One region of the Psychrosphaera aquimarina genome, then DNA from elsewhere that is predicted to be linked to it. Evidence: predicted binding sites of a transcription regulator. Region 1 holds the regulator's gene; the other holds the start of a gene.
What was found. The regulator FliA, encoded in region 1, starts transcription of late flagellar genes. The targets are predictions, from matches to a motif close to CTAAAGNTNNNNNNNNNNNNGCCGATA.
Positions count from the first base shown of each region.

Region 2: the regulator FliA is predicted to act here: its motif matches at 2,894-2,920, upstream of pomA (flagellar motor protein PomA).

Region 1 covers NZ_JAWCUA010000007.1:172,320-181,188, reverse strand. The annotation lists gene flhA (flagellar biosynthesis protein FlhA) at 1-1,528, shown strand, start outside; gene flhF (flagellar biosynthesis GTPase FlhF) at 1,555-3,057, shown strand; partial or broken gene RT723_RS07435 (MinD/ParA family protein) at 3,050-3,903, shown strand; gene RT723_RS07430 (RNA polymerase sigma factor FliA) at 3,914-4,636, shown strand; gene cheY (chemotaxis response regulator CheY) at 4,701-5,084, shown strand; gene RT723_RS07420 (protein phosphatase CheZ) at 5,103-5,864, shown strand; gene RT723_RS07415 (chemotaxis protein CheA) at 5,881-7,986, shown strand; gene RT723_RS07410 (protein-glutamate methylesterase/protein-glutamine glutaminase) at 8,007-8,869, shown strand, end outside.
Region 2 covers NZ_JAWCUA010000010.1:727,300-736,168, forward strand. The annotation lists gene dxs (1-deoxy-D-xylulose-5-phosphate synthase) at 1-1,552, opposite strand, end outside; gene ispA ((2E,6E)-farnesyl diphosphate synthase) at 1,561-2,496, opposite strand; gene xseB (exodeoxyribonuclease VII small subunit) at 2,499-2,750, opposite strand; gene pomA (flagellar motor protein PomA) at 3,017-3,778, shown strand; gene RT723_RS15345 (flagellar motor protein MotB) at 3,835-4,770, shown strand; gene thiI (tRNA uracil 4-sulfurtransferase ThiI) at 4,958-6,412, shown strand; gene RT723_RS15355 (4a-hydroxytetrahydrobiopterin dehydratase) at 6,648-6,959, shown strand; gene RT723_RS15360 (acyl carrier protein phosphodiesterase) at 6,967-7,560, shown strand; gene RT723_RS15365 (HDOD domain-containing protein) at 7,639-8,514, shown strand; gene RT723_RS15370 (HD-GYP domain-containing protein) at 8,533-8,869, opposite strand, start outside.

The DNA.
Region 1 (8,869 bases):
AGCTGATTTTTACGGTTCAATGGACGGTGCTTCCAAATTTGTAAAAGGTGACGCTGTCGCCGGTATTATTATCTTATTCATAAATATCATTGGTGGTTTATTCATTGGCATGATCCAACATGACTTGTTGTTTGGCGAAGCCGTAGAAATTTATACCATTTTAACCATTGGTGATGGCTTAGTTGCTCAAATCCCTGGTCTTTTATTATCAATTGGTACGGCCATTGTTGTAACAAGACAAAATACCGATGAAGAAATGGGCACTCAGTTTCATACTCAGTTAGGTGTTGAAAAAGTACTATATGTTGCTGGTGGCATTTTAACCATGATGGGTTTAGTACCAGGCATGCCGCATACAACGTTTTTGATTTTTGGCGGTTTACTGTTAGGTGGTGGATATTTGACAGCTAAGGCGACGGCGGACTTAGCACTTAAGAAAATAAAAGACCAAGAAGAAGATGCGGTTGATCCTAACGAAGCGACAGAGAATAAAGATGTAAGTTGGGATGATGTTTCACATGTAGATACGATTGGTCTTGAAGTGGGTTACCGGTTGATTCCACTTGTCGATAAAAGCCAAGGTGGTGAACTGTTATCTCGTGTTAAAGGCGTTAGACGTAAATTAAGCCAAGAGTTTGGTTTCTTAATCCCAGCTGTTCATATCAGAGACAACTTAGATTTGGACCCAAACACCTACCGTATTACGTTAATGGGCGTCACCATTGGTGAAGCTGAAATTAGACATGACCGAGATCTGGCGATTAACCCTGGTCAAGTATTTGGCAAAGTTGAAGGTATTGAAACTATCGATCCTGCATTTGGTTTAGAAGCCGTGTGGATTGACTCTAGTAATCGTGAGAAAGCACAATCTTTAGGTTACACAGTCGTTGACGCAGCAACGGTTGTAGCAACGCATATTAGTCAATTGTTAACCAACAATGCTTCACAATTAATTGGTCACGAAGAAACTCAAAACCTATTAGAGATGATCAGCAAAAATTACCCTAAATTGGTAGATGGCTTAGTACCAGAGATGCTGTCTTTGTCTGTGGTGACTAAAGTATTACAGAATCTATTAAATGAGGGCGTTCCAGTTCGTGACATGCGCTCAATATTACAAACCTTAGTAGAGTATGCACCTAAGAGCCAAGACTCTGATGTATTAACTGCAGCGTGTAGAATATCGTTACGTCGTTTTATTGTCCAAGATGCGACCGGTTCATCCACTGAAATTCCAGTAATTACATTAGTACCTGAGTTGGAACAGATGTTGCAACAGTCTATGCAGTCAGCTGGAAATGATGGTGCGGGCATTGAACCTGGGTTAGCAGAACGATTACAAACTTCGTTATCTGAAGCCCATAGAACTCAAGAGTTATCAGGCGAACCATCAATTTTACTAACGTCTGGGATGTTACGAAGCGTGTTATCTAGATTCATTAAACACAGCATCCCTGGCATGGTTATCTTGTCTTATCAAGAAATTCCAGAAGAGAAACAAATTAAAATAGTCAGTTCAGTTGGGTAATGCCATATTCTTGACGGAGATCGAAAGTGAAAATTAAACGTTATTATGCAAAAGATATGAGAACCGCTCTAAACCAAGTAAAGGAAGAGTTAGGTCCTGACGCTGTCATTATGTCGAATAAAAAGACGGCATCAGGCATAGAGATTGTGGCTGCCGTTGATAACGAATCAGTAGTCGAGAGTGCACAAGAAATCGCACAATCCATTACTCAAAAGCCAATGCAAGCTATGTCAGCATACAGTGGTATCGTTGAAGAATCTGAAGGCGAAAAAAGAATAGCTTCTTCGCTGGCTGAGTTGTTAAACAGACAAAGCCCAGCGCAAGATAAAAAAGTCTCAGCGCCTAATACGCCGTCTATAAAATCTACAGAATTAAGTAACCGTCAAAAATCCGAACGCGCAACACAAGTATTATCTCAACAAGCTGAATCTGAGTTTGAACAATGGTTGTCAAAGGCGAGAACCACAGTTGAAGAGACAAATAATCAGCAGTATTCAACAAAAGAAACTACCATTAACAACTCTGATCTGGATGATGAACATCAAGCAAGCGGTTTACATCAAGAGATGGTGGGTAATGTAGTTGATGCCGACTTTAACAGCGAGTTAGCATGCTTAAAGTCAGAAATGAGTTCAATAAAAGAATTATTGGAGCATCAAGTTTCAGAGTTAATGTGGCAAGATGTTGAAAGAAAATCACCGTTAAAAGCCATGTTAATCTCAAAATTAAAAGATATGGGGTTATCTAAAAAAGTTTCAGAACACTTAACTCATTTCTTATCAGATGATCTAGTTCAAGAAAATGCTTGGCAACATATGTTAACTTTGTTGACTGAGCAGTTAGATACGACAACCAATGAGATCATTACTCGTGGTGGTGTGTATTCACTTGTTGGCCCAACTGGAGTTGGCAAAACAACGACAATTGCTAAATTAGCTGCAAGGTATGCACAAATTCATGGTGCAGATAAAGTTGGCCTGATTACAACAGACAGCTTTAGAATTGGTGCGTTAGAGCAATTAGCAACGTATGCAAAAATATTAGGTTGCCCTTTAAAACAAGCAAAAAACACGGAAGAATTATCTGATGCTATCTATCAGTTACGCAACAAAAAATTAATATTGATTGATACCGCAGGTATGAGTCAAAGAGATTTGAAATTAACACAAAAGCTAAATCATTTATTAACCAAATCTAGAGTTAATATTAAGAATTATTTAGTTTTATCAGCAACGTCACAAATGAGCGTATTACAAGAAAGTGTTCAACATTTTAAAACAATACCACTTTCTGGCTGTATTTTTACTAAGATAGATGAGTCACTTAGTTTAGGTGAATTAATGAGTGTTGCGATACATAATCGGTTACCAATTGGTTATTTAACCAACGGTCAGAGAGTGCCAGAAGATATAAGAGTTGCAAATAGTGAAAAAATTGTGCACAAAGCTAATCAATTGTTTGAGTTAAAACAAAAAGTTAGAAAGAAACATAATAAGGTAGTGCCAAGAGCTGTTGGCATGTATGATTGATAAAACCTGTTCTGATCAGGCTAGTGGCTTGAGATATATGTCTTTGATGAAAAAAACAAAAGTAATAGCAGTAACTGGTGGTAAAGGTGGTGTTGGTAAAACGAGTGTTTCACTAAATACGGCCATTGCAATCGCCCAAACTGGTAAAAGTGTATTAGTACTAGATGCCGATTTAGGTCTTGCCAACTGTGATGTCATGTTGGGATTAAGAGTAGAAAAAACTTATCTCATGTGCTCTCGGGTGAAGCCGAACTAGACGATATTTTGGTTGAAGGTCCTCATGGGGTGAAAATTGTACCTGCCACTTCAGGTTCAATTGATATGGTTGAATTATCACCATCTCAACATGCCGGCTTGATACGCGCATTTAGTGAAATGAAAACGCCAGTCGATGTATTTATAGTAGATACGGCTGCGGGTATTTCAGATATGGTACTCTCATTCTCTCGTGCCTCACAAGAAGTATTAGTGGTCGTAACAGATGAACCAACGTCGATTACCGATGCATACGCACTAATGAAAATTCTTAATAGAGATCATGGCGTTGCCAAATTTAAAGTCATTGCCAACATGGTAAGGACCTTAAAAGAAGGGCAAAACCTATTTAAAAAGTTAACCTTAGTCACAGATAGGTTTTTAGATGTTAATTTAGAGTTAACCGCTATTATCCCATTTGATGAAAATTTAAGAAAAGCAGTACGTCGTCAAAGAGCCATCGTTGATGCTTTCCCTCGCTCTCCGTCTGCCATAGCATTTAAAACTTTAGCGACAAAAATAGATCATTGGCCTGTGCCTACCCACGCATCAGGTAACTTAGAGTTCTTTTTAGAACAATTGGTCAATTGAGAGGTACGTTTTGAACAATAAAGTTGCTGCCTACGAGGCTCAAGAAGTAGATATTTCTCAATTATTAGAGAAACATTCTGTTCTAGTAAAAAGAATCGCTCATCATTTAGCCGCAAGGTTACCAGACAGTGTTTTGGTTGATGATTTGATTCAAGCTGGAATGATAGGTTTGTTAGAAGCAGCAAAAAACTTTGATGGTTCAAAAGGTGCAAGTTTTGAAACGTACGCTGGCATTAGAATTCGTGGTTCTATGTTAGATGAAATACGTAAAGGTGATTGGACTCCAAGATCAGTTCACCGAAATGCAAGAATGATTGCAGATAGAATTTCCACATTAGAAGCTGACTTAGGCCGAGATGTAAAAGATACTGAAGTCGCTGAATCTCTTGATATATCACTCGCTCAATACCACATCATGCTTAAAGAAGCGAACGCCGGAAAAATCATCGGTATCGATGATATGGGCGTCAGTGAAGATGTGATATCAGTTAAAGAAGACTACGAAGCAGACGATACATATGTAGGCGTTGAAAGTAGTTCTTTTAAAAAATCAATTTCTTCGGCAATTAAAAACTTGCCTGAAAGAGAAGCATTGATATTATCTTTGTATTACGATGACGAATTAAATTTACGAGAAATTGGGGATGTTTTGAACGTAAGTGAATCACGCGTTAGTCAAATTCACAGTCAAGCTATGATAAGATTGCGTTCAAGATTAAAAGAATGGTTATAAAACTTGTAACTTCCTAATTTTAATTAATAATTAAGACAACTAATTTACCTCACTGGAGGATGCTTTGGATAAGAACATGAAAATTCTAGTTGTTGATGACTTTTCAACAATGAGAAGAATCATCAAGAACTTACTTCGTGACCTTGGTTTTACCAATGTACAGGAAGCTGATGATGGCAGTACCGCATTACCGATGTTACAAAATGGTGATTTTGATTTTGTAGTAACAGATTGGAATATGCCTGGTATGCAAGGAATCGATCTTCTTCGTGAGATACGTAAAGATGATAGCTTAAAACATATGCCAGTTATGATGGTAACCGCAGAAGCGAAAAAGGAACAAATCGTAGCAGCAGCGCAAGCTGGTGTTAATGGTTATATTGTTAAACCTTTTACAGCAGCTACCCTCAAAGGTAAGTTAGAAAAGATTTTCGAACGTCTAGAATAATCTTATTAGGAGTTAAATATGTCGTTAGAGACAACTCCGCAGATCAGTCTAGAAGAGGCTAAAGCGCTCGTTGTTGCGCTTGAATCTGGTGATGACCAATCTGCCAACGAAATACTCATGTCTGCAACTAGCCCTGAGAATAAAGAATTATTTGCTGAAGTTGGAAAATTGACTCGACAGCTTCATGATTCATTATCTAATTTTCAACTTGATCCTAAAATTGCCAATCTGGCTACGGATGATATTCCAGACGCAAAAGAAAGACTGAGTTATGTCATGAATTTGACAGAACAGGCAGCCAACAAGACTATGGATGCAGTGGACTCAAGTTTGCCACTGGCTGATAAAATAAATACTAGTCTGACGGAATTAAAACCTGAATGGGATAAACTCATGCAGCGGCAAATTCAGTTAGGCGAATTTAAATCTCTTTGTTATAGCATTAATGAATTCATGGAAGGGGCTGTAGTCGATGCAGCTCAGATCCACACTCATATGACTGAAATTATGATGGCCCAGGATTTTCAAGATTTAACTGGCCAAGTAATCAAACGAGTTATCGAATTAGTTAAGGATGTGGAAGATAGTTTAATTCACCTACTTACCGTATTCGGCGAACCAAATGCTAATACATCGAATGATACAAATAATGCTAATGAGAAAGAGCTTTCTGCCGATAACAATGGTGTAGAAGGTCCTATCATCGATGCTGAAAATCGTGAAGATGCGGTGTCAAATCAAGATGAAGTGGACGACTTGTTGTCAAGTTTAGGCTTTTAGATTAGGGAGCGGCCGCATGGCTTTGGATGTGGATCAAGAGATATTACAAGATTTCTTAATTGAAGCAGCAGAAATATTAGAATTATTATCTGAAGAATTAGTAGAACTGGAAAACGATCCAGAAAATGCTGGTTTATTGAATTCAATTTTCCGAGGCTTTCACACTGTCAAAGGTGGAGCGGGCTTTTTAGCTTTAACAAATTTAGTTGACGCGTGTCACGGTGCTGAGAATGTGTTTGATATTCTCAGAACGGGAAAGCGCAAAGTAACAGCCGAGTTAATGGATGTTATTCTGCAAGCGCTTGATACCGTAAATGAAATGTTTGCTCAAGTACAAGCTGGTGAAGATCCTTCACCTGCTGACCCTGAATTATTACATGCTCTTCATCGTTATTGTTCACCAGAATCTGAAGATGAATCTACTGCGGTAGAATCAACTGAAGCTACTGCTGTTTCAGATGATAGTAGCGATATTAATGAAATCTCAGAAGATGAATTTGAAGCTTTATTAGATGAACTTCATGGCAAACCATCTACCCCAGAAAAAACAGAAGATGTTGCTCCTCAAACTACGCCAGATTTTGGCTCTGGCGATGATATTTCCGATGATGATTTTGAAGCTTTATTAGATGAACTTCATGGTAAAGGATCATTCAAAGTTGACGCGAAATCTGAGTCTAAAGAACCAGATCCTATCGCACCACCTAATTTTGGTGGTGATGAAATAAGTGACGACGAATTTGAATCGTTATTAGATGAACTTCATGGTAAAGGTGCTTCGCCAACTAAAGGTAATAAACCTTCACCAACACCAAAAGAACCTGAACAGGCCGCTCCAGCACCTACACCACCTAAAAAGCCGGTGCCAGCTCCAGCAGCTAAACCTTCAGCACCAGCACCTATTGCTGCTGTTAAAGCTCCTGTGAAAGAAAAAGCAGCACCTCAAGCTGAAACAACAGTCCGGGTTGATACTAAACGTTTAGATGAAATCATGAATATGGTGGGTGAGTTAGTACTTGTCCGAAATCGTTTAGTGAGTCTAGGTGTTAGTTTTGGCTCAGATGAAGCAATGACGAAAGCAATATCAAATTTAGATGTTGTCACCGGTGACTTGCAAGGTGCGGTAATGAAAACCCGCATGCAGCCTATCAAAAAGGTGTTTGGACGTTTCCCTAGAGTTGTAAGGGATTTGTCTCGAAGCTTAAACAAAGAAATCACGTTAGAGTTAGTTGGTGAAGAAACTGATTTAGATAAAAACTTGGTTGAAGCGCTCGCGGATCCATTGGTCCATTTAGTGAGAAACTCAGTTGACCATGGTATTGAAATGCCAGATGACCGTGAAGGTGCAGGTAAACCGAGAATGGGTACTGTACGTCTTTCTGCGTCACAAGAAGGCGATCACATTCTTTTAACTATCGAAGATGATGGTAAAGGGATGGACCCAGAAAAGCTGAAACAAATTGCTATAGATAAAGGGGTGTTAGATGCTGATTCAGCGGCCCGTTTGTCAGATACTGAAGCGTATAACTTAATTTTTGCTCCAGGATTTTCAACCAAAACTGAAATTTCAGAGATTTCAGGTCGTGGTGTTGGAATGGATGTGGTGAAAACAAAGATCACACAGTTAAATGGCTCAGTAGAGATTCAATCAGAATTAGGTAAAGGCACAATACTACAAATTAAAGTGCCATTAACATTAGCAATCTTGCCAACATTGATGGTAGTGGTGGGTGACCTTATTTTTGCCTTACCTTTATCAACAGTTAATGAGATCATACATTTAGACTTAACTAAAACGAATATAGTCGATGGTCAGAAAACGGTAACGGTAAGAGAACGTGCTATCCCATTATTTTATCTTGAAGACTGGTTAGTGAAAAATCCAAAATCGAGTGCGGATAGAAAAGAAGGTCATGTTGTTGTTGTGCAAATTGGTACTCAACAAGTTGGTTTTGTTGTGGACTCATTGATTGGTCAAGAAGAAGTGGTTATTAAACCATTAGATGCTATGTTGCAAGGAACGCCGGGTATGGCGGGAGCAACCATTACATCTGATGGTGGGATTGCGTTGATTTTTGATGTACCAAATTTATTTAAACATTACGCCCGTCGTTTAAATTAAAGGCTTAAATATAATATCAAATGGCTATAAAAGTATTGGTGGTAGATGACTCAGCATTTTTTAGACGCAGAGTCGCTGAGATATTAAACGCACATCCTGATTTACAGGTTGTAGGTGATGCTGTTAACGGAAAAGACGCGGTTGATAAAACTAAATCCTTACGGCCTGATGTTGTTACCATGGATATTGAAATGCCGGTGATGGACGGTATTACCGCTGTCCGTCATATAATGAAAGAGTCACCGACACCAATAATCATGTTTTCATCACTGACTCATGATGGTGCTAAAGCGACTTTAGATGCATTAGAAGCCGGTGCTTTAGACTTTTTACCTAAAAAGTTTGAAGACATTGCAAAGGATAAAAAAGAAGGGACCAAGGTTCTTCAAGACAGAGTACATGCCTTAGGTCGACGCTCTGGCATGATGCGACGACCTGTAAGAGCGCCTTCGTCAACGTTGACCAGTTCAACCTCCACAAGAACTCCTACATCTAGTTTATCCAGACCTACTTCAGGTATATCTGCTAGGTCTACAACATCGTCATTATCAAATAACTTGGGCCGTCCATCGATTAGCCGAAGTAATGTGGCTAGAAAGTCGTCAGGCAAAAGTTATAAGTTACTAGCGATAGGCACTTCAACTGGAGGTCCTGTAGCATTACAAAAAGTACTTACAAGTTTACCAAGTAATTTTAATTTACCCATCATTTTAGTACAGCATATGCCAGCAGCCTTTACACCAGCATTTGCGGTTCGATTAAATTCGTTATGTAAGATCTCAGTAAAAGAAGCTGAACATGGCGATGTATTAAGACCTGGGGTTGCATATTTAGCGCCTGGCGGTAAACAAATGTTGATTGAAGGACGAGCACCAAACGCGAC
Region 2 (8,869 bases), on a different contig from region 1:
TTAAAATAACTAATTTATCTTGTGCGGTTTCAGACACGATATTGGCTTTGCCAATTTCAAGCTCAACCATAATTTTTTGCGCTTCAACACCACGGCCTACACCTCTAGGGTATCGAACCGCAGCTGGTTTATCTAATATGTGACCCGTGTATAACATTTGACGACATTCATTTTCATCGCTTGGTGTCATAATCACTAAGTTTGGAATGCAACGTAAAAAGCTTAAATCAAATGTGCCTTGGTGAGTTGGACCGTCGGCACCTACAATACCGGCTCTATCAATGGCAAATAATACAGGTAAATTCATGATGGCTACATCATGGATTAATTGATCATAAGCGCGTTGCAAGAAACTAGAATAGATAGCCACAACCGGATTAAATCCTTCACAGGCTAATCCCGCGGCATAAGTAACGGCATGTTGTTCTGCAATGGCTACATCAAAGTATTGTTCTGGGAACTGTTTAGAAAAGGCAACCATACCAGAGCCTTCACGCATGGCTGGTGTCACAGCCATTAATTTAGGATCTTGTCCCGCCATATCACATAACCAATCCCCAAATATTTTAGAATAAGTTGGTTGGCTATTTTTAGATGCAGGTAAAGACGTTAACGCCGGATCAAATTTAGGCACGGCATGGTATTTAATTGGATCTTGTTCGGCAGGTTCATAACCTTTGCCTTTTTTGGTCACTATATGTAAAAACTGTGGGCCAGATAAATTACGCATGTTACGTAGGGTATCGACCAGACCTTTTACATCGTGCCCGTCAATTGGACCAATATAATTAAAACCAAGTTCTTCAAATATCGTACTTGGTACAACCATGCCTTTTAAATGTTCTTCGGCACGTCCGGCTAATTCTTTGATTGGAGGAAGGCCACTTAACAGTTTTTTGCTGCTTTCTCTAAACGTAGTATAAAGGCTGCCAGAAAGCAGTTTAGCCATGTGGCTATTTAACGCACCTACGTTTTCAGAAATAGACATGTCGTTATCATTAAGGACAACTAACATATCCGGTTTAATATCACCTGCATGATTCATCGCTTCAAAAGCCATACCTGCCGTCATAGCACCATCGCCAATAACCGCACAGACTTTTCTGATGTCTTGGCTTGGATCAGCTTTATGGGCCGCTTGTGCACCAACAGCCATGCCTAATGCCGCACTAATAGACGTTGAAGAATGACCCACACTTAACGTGTCGTATTCACTTTCTTCACGCCAAGGGAATGGATGAAGTCCGTCTTTTTGACGAATACTATGAATTTGATCGGCTCGGCCGGTAATAATTTTGTGCGGGTAAGCTTGATGACCTACATCCCAAATTATTCGGTCGTACGGAGTGTTATATACGTAATGTAACGCAACAGTGAGTTCTACTGTGCCAAGTCCTGAGGCAAAATGGCCTGAACTTTTACTTACCGAACTTAATAAATAGTCGCGTAACTCTTTGCATACTAAGCCCAACTGTTCTTGAGGGACTTTACGTAACTGCGGAGGGGTTAACGCTTTTTGTAAATTCGGGTAATTTGAAATGTCTACTGTCATAAGTGAACTTAATGGTCTCGTTCAATGATGTAATAAGCGAGTTGCTCTAATTGCTGCGTATTGTACGGTAATTGTTGCAAAGCGTGTACTGCTTGCGTAATTAAATTTTTAGCTTTTATTCTGGCACCGTCAAGCCCAAGCAACGCAGGATAGGTGGTTTTATTTGCAGCCACATCGGAACCTTGCGGTTTACCTAAGGTAAGAGTGTCTGAAGTGATGTCTAATACATCATCCCAAACTTGAAATGCCAGTCCAATAGCATCGGCATATTGACTTAAAATTTCAATCTCTTGTTCGTTAGCGTTACCACAAGTGGCACCCAATAATACTGCTGACTTGATCAGGGCACCTGTTTTTAAACGATGCATTTCTTTTAAATTAATTAATAAAACATCGGTTTCTAATTTAGTGGTATTTAATGTATTGGTTTGTTGCAAGTCAATTGATTGTCCAGCACACATGTCCGTTGCGGCTTGGGTTAATAAGCTAAACATCTTTACAATCTGGGGCGCAGTCACTTGCTGGTAATCATGTGAAGATAAAACATTAAATGCAAAAGACTGCAGGGTATCACCGGCTAAAATTGCAGTGGCTTCATCAAATTTGATATGACAGGTTGGACTGCCTCGTCGCAATTCGTCATCATCCATCGCTGGAAGATCATCATGGATCAAGCTATAAGTATGGATGGCTTCTAATGCAGCGGCTGGCGCATCTAAGTCGTGCAAGTCTGCTTTGAATAATCCGCCCGTGGCATAAACCAAAAATGGGCGAAGGCGCTTGCCGCCTAATAACAACGAATATTCCATTGCCTCTTTTAAGATGATTTCATCAACTGTGGCAGCACTTAACACTTGTGTTAAGAACTGCTCAATTCTTGTTTTATATTGAACAATCGCGTCTTGTAATCCAATATTAGATGAATCTTGTTCTGGTAACCCCATGGTTAACCTTCACCAAGCGCTTGTTCGTTAGCCGCAAAAGGTTGCAGTTCCAACTGGTCTTGTTTGGCCATCAGTATTTGCACTTTTTGCTCTGCTTCTTGCAGTTTTGACTGGCTTAGACGAGTTAATTCTATTCCGCGTTCAAATAACGCTAGAGATTGTTCTAGCTCAAGATCACCGGACTCAAGTTGAGATACTATGTTTTCTAGTTCACTAATTGCAGTTTCAAATGAAACGGATTTTTTGGTTGTCATGTTAACCTTAATTCAATTGCTCGCCAGTTGAAAATTAGCTGTGTAAATTACAGTACAAGGGGTGTTTATTCAATCAGAATCCATTAATATTGAGATAAGTGGTCTAAAGTTTAACCAGTTAACAATATAAGCGTTTGAATATATTTAAGTTGCAGGAAAATCTGTCGATAATTAAAGTGTTAGAGTCTGTTTCTGGCGAACCATATTTTATTATTTGTAGACTTGAGCTAACGGGTAATACATCAACCAACAACTAGGAGTTAAAAGTGGATATCGCAACGATTGTTGGAATAATTGGCGCTATCGGTTTCATTGTCATGGCAATGATCATGGGTGGCGGGTTAGGAATGTTTATCGATGTTCCATCGGTTGCTATCGTTTTTGGTGGGTCAACCTTTGTTTTGTTAGCAAACTACACATTAACTCAATTTATCAGCGCAGGTAAAATTGCCGGTAAAGCCTTCTCATTCAAAATTGAAACGCCTGAAGAACTCATCGAAAAAATTGTTGAACTTGCCGATGCTGCCAGAAAAGGTGGTTTTTTAGCGTTAGAAGAAGCTGAAATCTCTAATGATTTTTTACAAAAAGGTGTCGACCTATTAGTTGATGGCCATGATGGTGATGTTGTTCGTGCCACCTTATCTAAAGATATATCGTTAACCACAGAACGTCATGATTTAGGCGCGGGTATCTTCAAAACCTTAGGGGACATTGGTCCAGCGATGGGGATGATAGGAACTTTGGTTGGTTTGGTTGCTATGTTATCAAACATGGATGACCCAAAATCAATTGGACCTGCGATGGCGGTTGCTTTGTTAACAACATTATACGGTGCCTTTTTGGCCAACGTAATCGCATTGCCTATGTCGAATAAATTAGGATTACGCGGACAAGAAGAAAAACTAAATCAAAGTTTGATCATGGATGGTGTGTTAGGCATTCAAGATGGTCAAAATCCAAAAGTCATTGAAGGTGTATTACGTAACTATTTACCAGCATCAAAACGTGAAGTGAACACAGAAGAATAGTAGGGCAAGTCCCGATTGTTTAAACGTGTTGCCCCTTAAACTGAACTGAGAATAGAATGTCTGAAGAAGAATGCCCAAAATGTCCTCCCGAAGGTCTGCCCGCATGGATGGGAACCTTCGCCGATCTCATGTCATTGTTGATGTGTTTCTTCGTATTGTTATTATCCTTCGCGGAAATGGACGTATTAAAGTTTAAACAAATAGCGGGCTCAATGAAGTTTGCTTTTGGTGTTCAAAACAAACTTGAAGTTAAAGATATCCCAAAAGGGACCTCAGTTATTGCCCAAGAGTTTCGCCCAGGTCGCCCTGATCCAACCCCTATTCCTATTTTGCAGCAACAAACCATAGAGATCACCCAACAAGTATTAGAGTTTGAAGAAGGTGAAGATGAATCTGCTGGTGGACGCCAAGAGCAAACCGCAGAACTTCGTGGTGGAATGAGTTCTGCAACCGCAGAATCTGAATCAGAAAGTTCATCAGAAGCAGCCGCTGAGCAAGAAGAAGTTAATGAGTTAATGAAAAAAGTGGCTCAACAACTTGAACAAGAAATTATCGATGGCGCGATAGAATTAGAATCGTTAGGCCAACAGATAATAATTCGAATTCGTGAAAATGGGGCTTTCCCATCAGGCTCGGCGTATTTACAAAATCAATTTAAACCTATTGTCAGAAAGATCGCTATTTTGTTGAATGATGTGCCAGGTGAAGTGACCGTCTCTGGACATTCGGATGATATAAATGTGACTAATGAATTGTTTTCAAGCAATTGGGAATTATCTTCAAAACGCGCTGTGGCGGTGGCAATTGAAATGCTTAATGCACCAGGCTTTGATAAATCTAGACTAATAATTACGGGCCATGCGGATACGCGCCCATTAGTTCCAAATGACTCGGAAGTGAACCGTAAACGTAATCGTCGGGTAGAGATCTCTATCATGCAAGGTAAAGCTATGGAGTCCGACCCAATTAGAATGAGTAACGTACAAGAATAGCTGTGGTTAATTGCAGCTATTTCTTATAACACCATCTATGTTATTGAAGTTGGTGTTAATTCTCTCTACGCTTTTCCACACCGCCAATCAAGTGTATAATCTCGCCAATTTTTAGGTCTAGCCTACTTGCATGCCAATTGAATCCTTTCAAACATTGGTAATGTGGTTACAACACCAATGAGAAGTTATGAGATTAATCGTAAAATACCATCCAGAAATAAACATTAAAAGTCGCTCAGTACGTAAGCGCTTTAGCAAATTATTAGAGTCAAATATACGCGTTATTGTTAAGCGTATTTATGAGTCGGCGCATGTAATCGCTCGCTGGAGTGATGTGGTTATTGAGACACCTGATTTATCCCGTGAATTAGAGCTGGAGATCATAGACGCGGTGTCTCGTATTCCCGGTGTCGATCAATACAATGAAGTGGTTGAATATCCATTTGTTGATTTTGATACTGCATTTAAAGATGTTGCTCGCCATTGGCAAAGTGAAATAGAGGGTAAAACTTTTTGTGTCCGTATTAAACGTTCAGGAACACATGATTTTACTTCGTCTGAATTAGAGCGTTATATCGGTGGTGGATTAAATCAAGCCGTTGAGTCGGCTAAAGTTTCTTTAAGAAAACCGGAGATAACCGTTAAAGCTGAATTACGTGAAGACCGTTTTCAAGTCATTAAAACGCATCATAAAGGTTTAGGCGGTATGCCTCTTCCTACCCAAGAAGATGTTCTGTCTTTGATTTCAGGTGGTTTTGATTCAGGTGTTGCCACTTATCATTTGATGCGCCGAGGTGCTCGTACTCATTTCTGCTTCTTTAACTTAGGTGGTAAAGAACATGAGATTGGTGTTAAACAAGTATCTTATGAAATTTGGAAACGTTACAGCAGCTCACATAAAACTAAGTTCATCGCCGTTGATTTTGATCCAGTAGTAGCCGAGATATTAACTAAAATAGATAACGGATTAATGGGTGTTGTCCTTAAACGCATGATGATGCGAGCTGCATCACAAGTAGCAGACCGTTTAGGCATTAAAGCATTAGTGACTGGTGAAAGTTTAGGGCAGGTTTCTAGCCAAACGTTAACAAACTTAAATGTAATTGACCGCGTAACAGAAACTCTTATTTTGCGTCCTCTTATCCATTTGGATAAAGCGGAGATTATTGATACTTCTCGTAAAATAGGTACGCACGATTTTGCTGCGGCCATGCCAGAATATTGTGGTGTTATCTCTAAAAAACCAACAACCCGTGCAGTGTTATCAGAGATTATTGCAGCGGAATCAAACTTTGATATGAGTATCTTAGATGATGCGGTGAATAATGCGGATGTAATGGATATTCGTGATATCGCCAAACAAGCCGCTGAAGAAGTTCAAGAGCTTGAACAAGTCACTGAGCTGCCTGTTGATGCGGTTGTGGTTGATGTGCGGAGTCCTGATGAAACCGACGATTCACCATTAGTTTTAGAAGGGATTGAAGTCATTGAAATACCATTCTTTAAACTAGCGACCAAGTTTGGTGACTTAGATCAGAGCAAACCTTACTTCCTATATTGTGATCGTGGAGTGATGAGCCGTTTACAAGCTTTATTATTGCACGAAAATGGCTTTAAAACGGTTAAGGTTTATCGTAAATAATTATTGTTTTATTGGATAAATAATCAATAAATGAGCGATCCGTTAGCAATAACGCGATCGCTTTTTTGTACTTAAACATCCCTTTACCATTTTCATAGATAAAAATTGCAAAGGGATGCTGTAGATAGAAGTGTACATTTGCAATCGACTAGCGTTAACTTTCAATGAGGGAGAAGTATTAATTCTCTTTATCCCTTGGCATCATAAGCATATAGATAAAATTATTGGAATAAATATGGCTGCAATAAAACAAACAGAACAAGAGATCATTGAGCAATTAGCTGACATAAATAACTCGTTACCAGACGATAAACAATGGGCTATTATTGACGGTAAACTGCAAAAGCAGTTTGTATTTAAAAATTTTATTCAGGCATTTGGTTGGATGACACAAGTAGCCATGCACGCTGAAAAGTTAATCCATCATCCAGAGTGGTTTAATGTTTGGAATAAAGTTGATGTTAAATTAACCACTCATGACGTTGGTGGGTTGTCCGATTTAGACTTTAAAATGATTAAACGTATGGAAAAGTTGTTAGAACAATAAGCGCATTATGAATTACTTAGCCCATGTGCACTTAGCAAACGTCACAAATACTTCTAAAACAGGCAGTTTATTAGGCGATTTTGTGAAAGGGCAAGTCAGTGGGCTAAATTTTGATAATGAAATTAAACAAGGTATTCAATTACACCGCTCAATCGATTCGTTCACAGATGCTCACCGCTATACAAGATCATTAACCGTGCAACTTGGTAAATTAAGACGTTACGGCGGGATTATTATTGACGTTTTGTATGATCATCAGCTGGCGTTAAATTTTGATCAATTTCATCACCAGTCACTTAATCGTTTTGCCAAAGAGTGTTATGCAGAGTTAGATACAGAGCTTGCCGCGTTACCTGACTCTTATGTAAAAACAGTCAAGGAAATGAAACAGATGGATTGGTTATCCGGTTATGGCGAATTGCCTAACATTGAACGTGCTTTGATTGGCATTAGTAAGCGTTTAAAAAGGCCTGTAGATTTAACGCAATGTCTTGATTGGTATCAAACTAATCAAGATAACATTGAGTTAGGATTTAGTGAGTTTTATACAGATTTAATTAATTTTGCTTGCAAGCAGGTGATGAATAATAGTAAAAACTGACTATAGTCAAAAAGATAACTCTCTCACCTCTTTTCTGTAGTTAGAGTTTGTTATTAAATTAACTTAAGGGGGCGTTAGATGAAATCCGATAACATGGACGAAAAAATTAATAATCTTCCCATGTTACCAACTATCGTTGTGAAACTGATGACCTTGTCACCGCAAGATAATGCTTACTTTGATAAGGTATTAGAGTACGCAGAACAAGATCCATTATTAGCTCTCAAAATTATTAAAATTAGTAATTCCGTTAAATATAGTTCGGTTAAACCGGTATTGAATCTCAAAGAAGCAATCATCCGCCTGGGGGTAAATGAAATTCATGGGTTAGTGGCTTCAATTGCGGTTACTAAAGTATTTGTTCCTAACTCTCCTGCAGAAAAACGATTGTGGCAGCATTCCATTCAAGTGGCCTTTGTTGCACGTATGTTAGCTAACAAGCAGCCTGAACTAGAACTCGATGCGGAAAAAGCCTATCTATGTGGCTTATTTCATGATCTCGGTTTATTTTTACGTTTTGAACAAGACCAGGAAGAGTTTAATCATATTGATGATTTTGTTTGGTCTACACCAAAACAGCATTTAATCGCCGAAAAACAGTTATTTGCACAAAGTCATAATGAATTGAGCTGTAAAATTTGCAGAGCTTGGGGCACTCCGTCTCCTATTCCTGAAATTGTGTTACTGCATCACACTTATCAACTTCCTGCCAAAGTGACGGTGCATCCTAAATTAACCAATATGATCCGAATTTTACAATTAGCTGATATTTGTAGTGAAATGTTTCGAGTTGGCGACGGTAATAGTGCCGAATTGGTGGTCGAAGCTATAAATGAAGCACCAAATTTAAAATTATGGTGCGATAGTAACGCAGAGTTATACGCTATTATTGATGCTAGACTGTCGACTTGTATGATTGACGCTGAGCATGTCTATAAACAATTAGGGATTTAATAAAAATTAAGTATTTGCTCACTTAATCGTAAATAACCCCTCAAAGGATTCATCCTCTTCTACACATTTGATAAAGGCATTAACGGCAACCGGATCGAATTTTGTGCCTTTTCCTTCTTTTATTGTTTTAATCGCGATTTTAGTTCCTATGGATTTTCGATAAGGACGGTTATTTGACATAGATTCATAGGTGTCTGCAATTGCTACAATTTTTGCTTCTAGACTAATTTCATTCCCTTTTAACCCCTTAGGGTAACCAGAACCATCAATACGTTCATGATGTTGACTGACAACCTCATAAATAGGCCAAGGTAGTGTGTAACCTTCAAATAAGTCCCCGCCATAAGCAGCATGT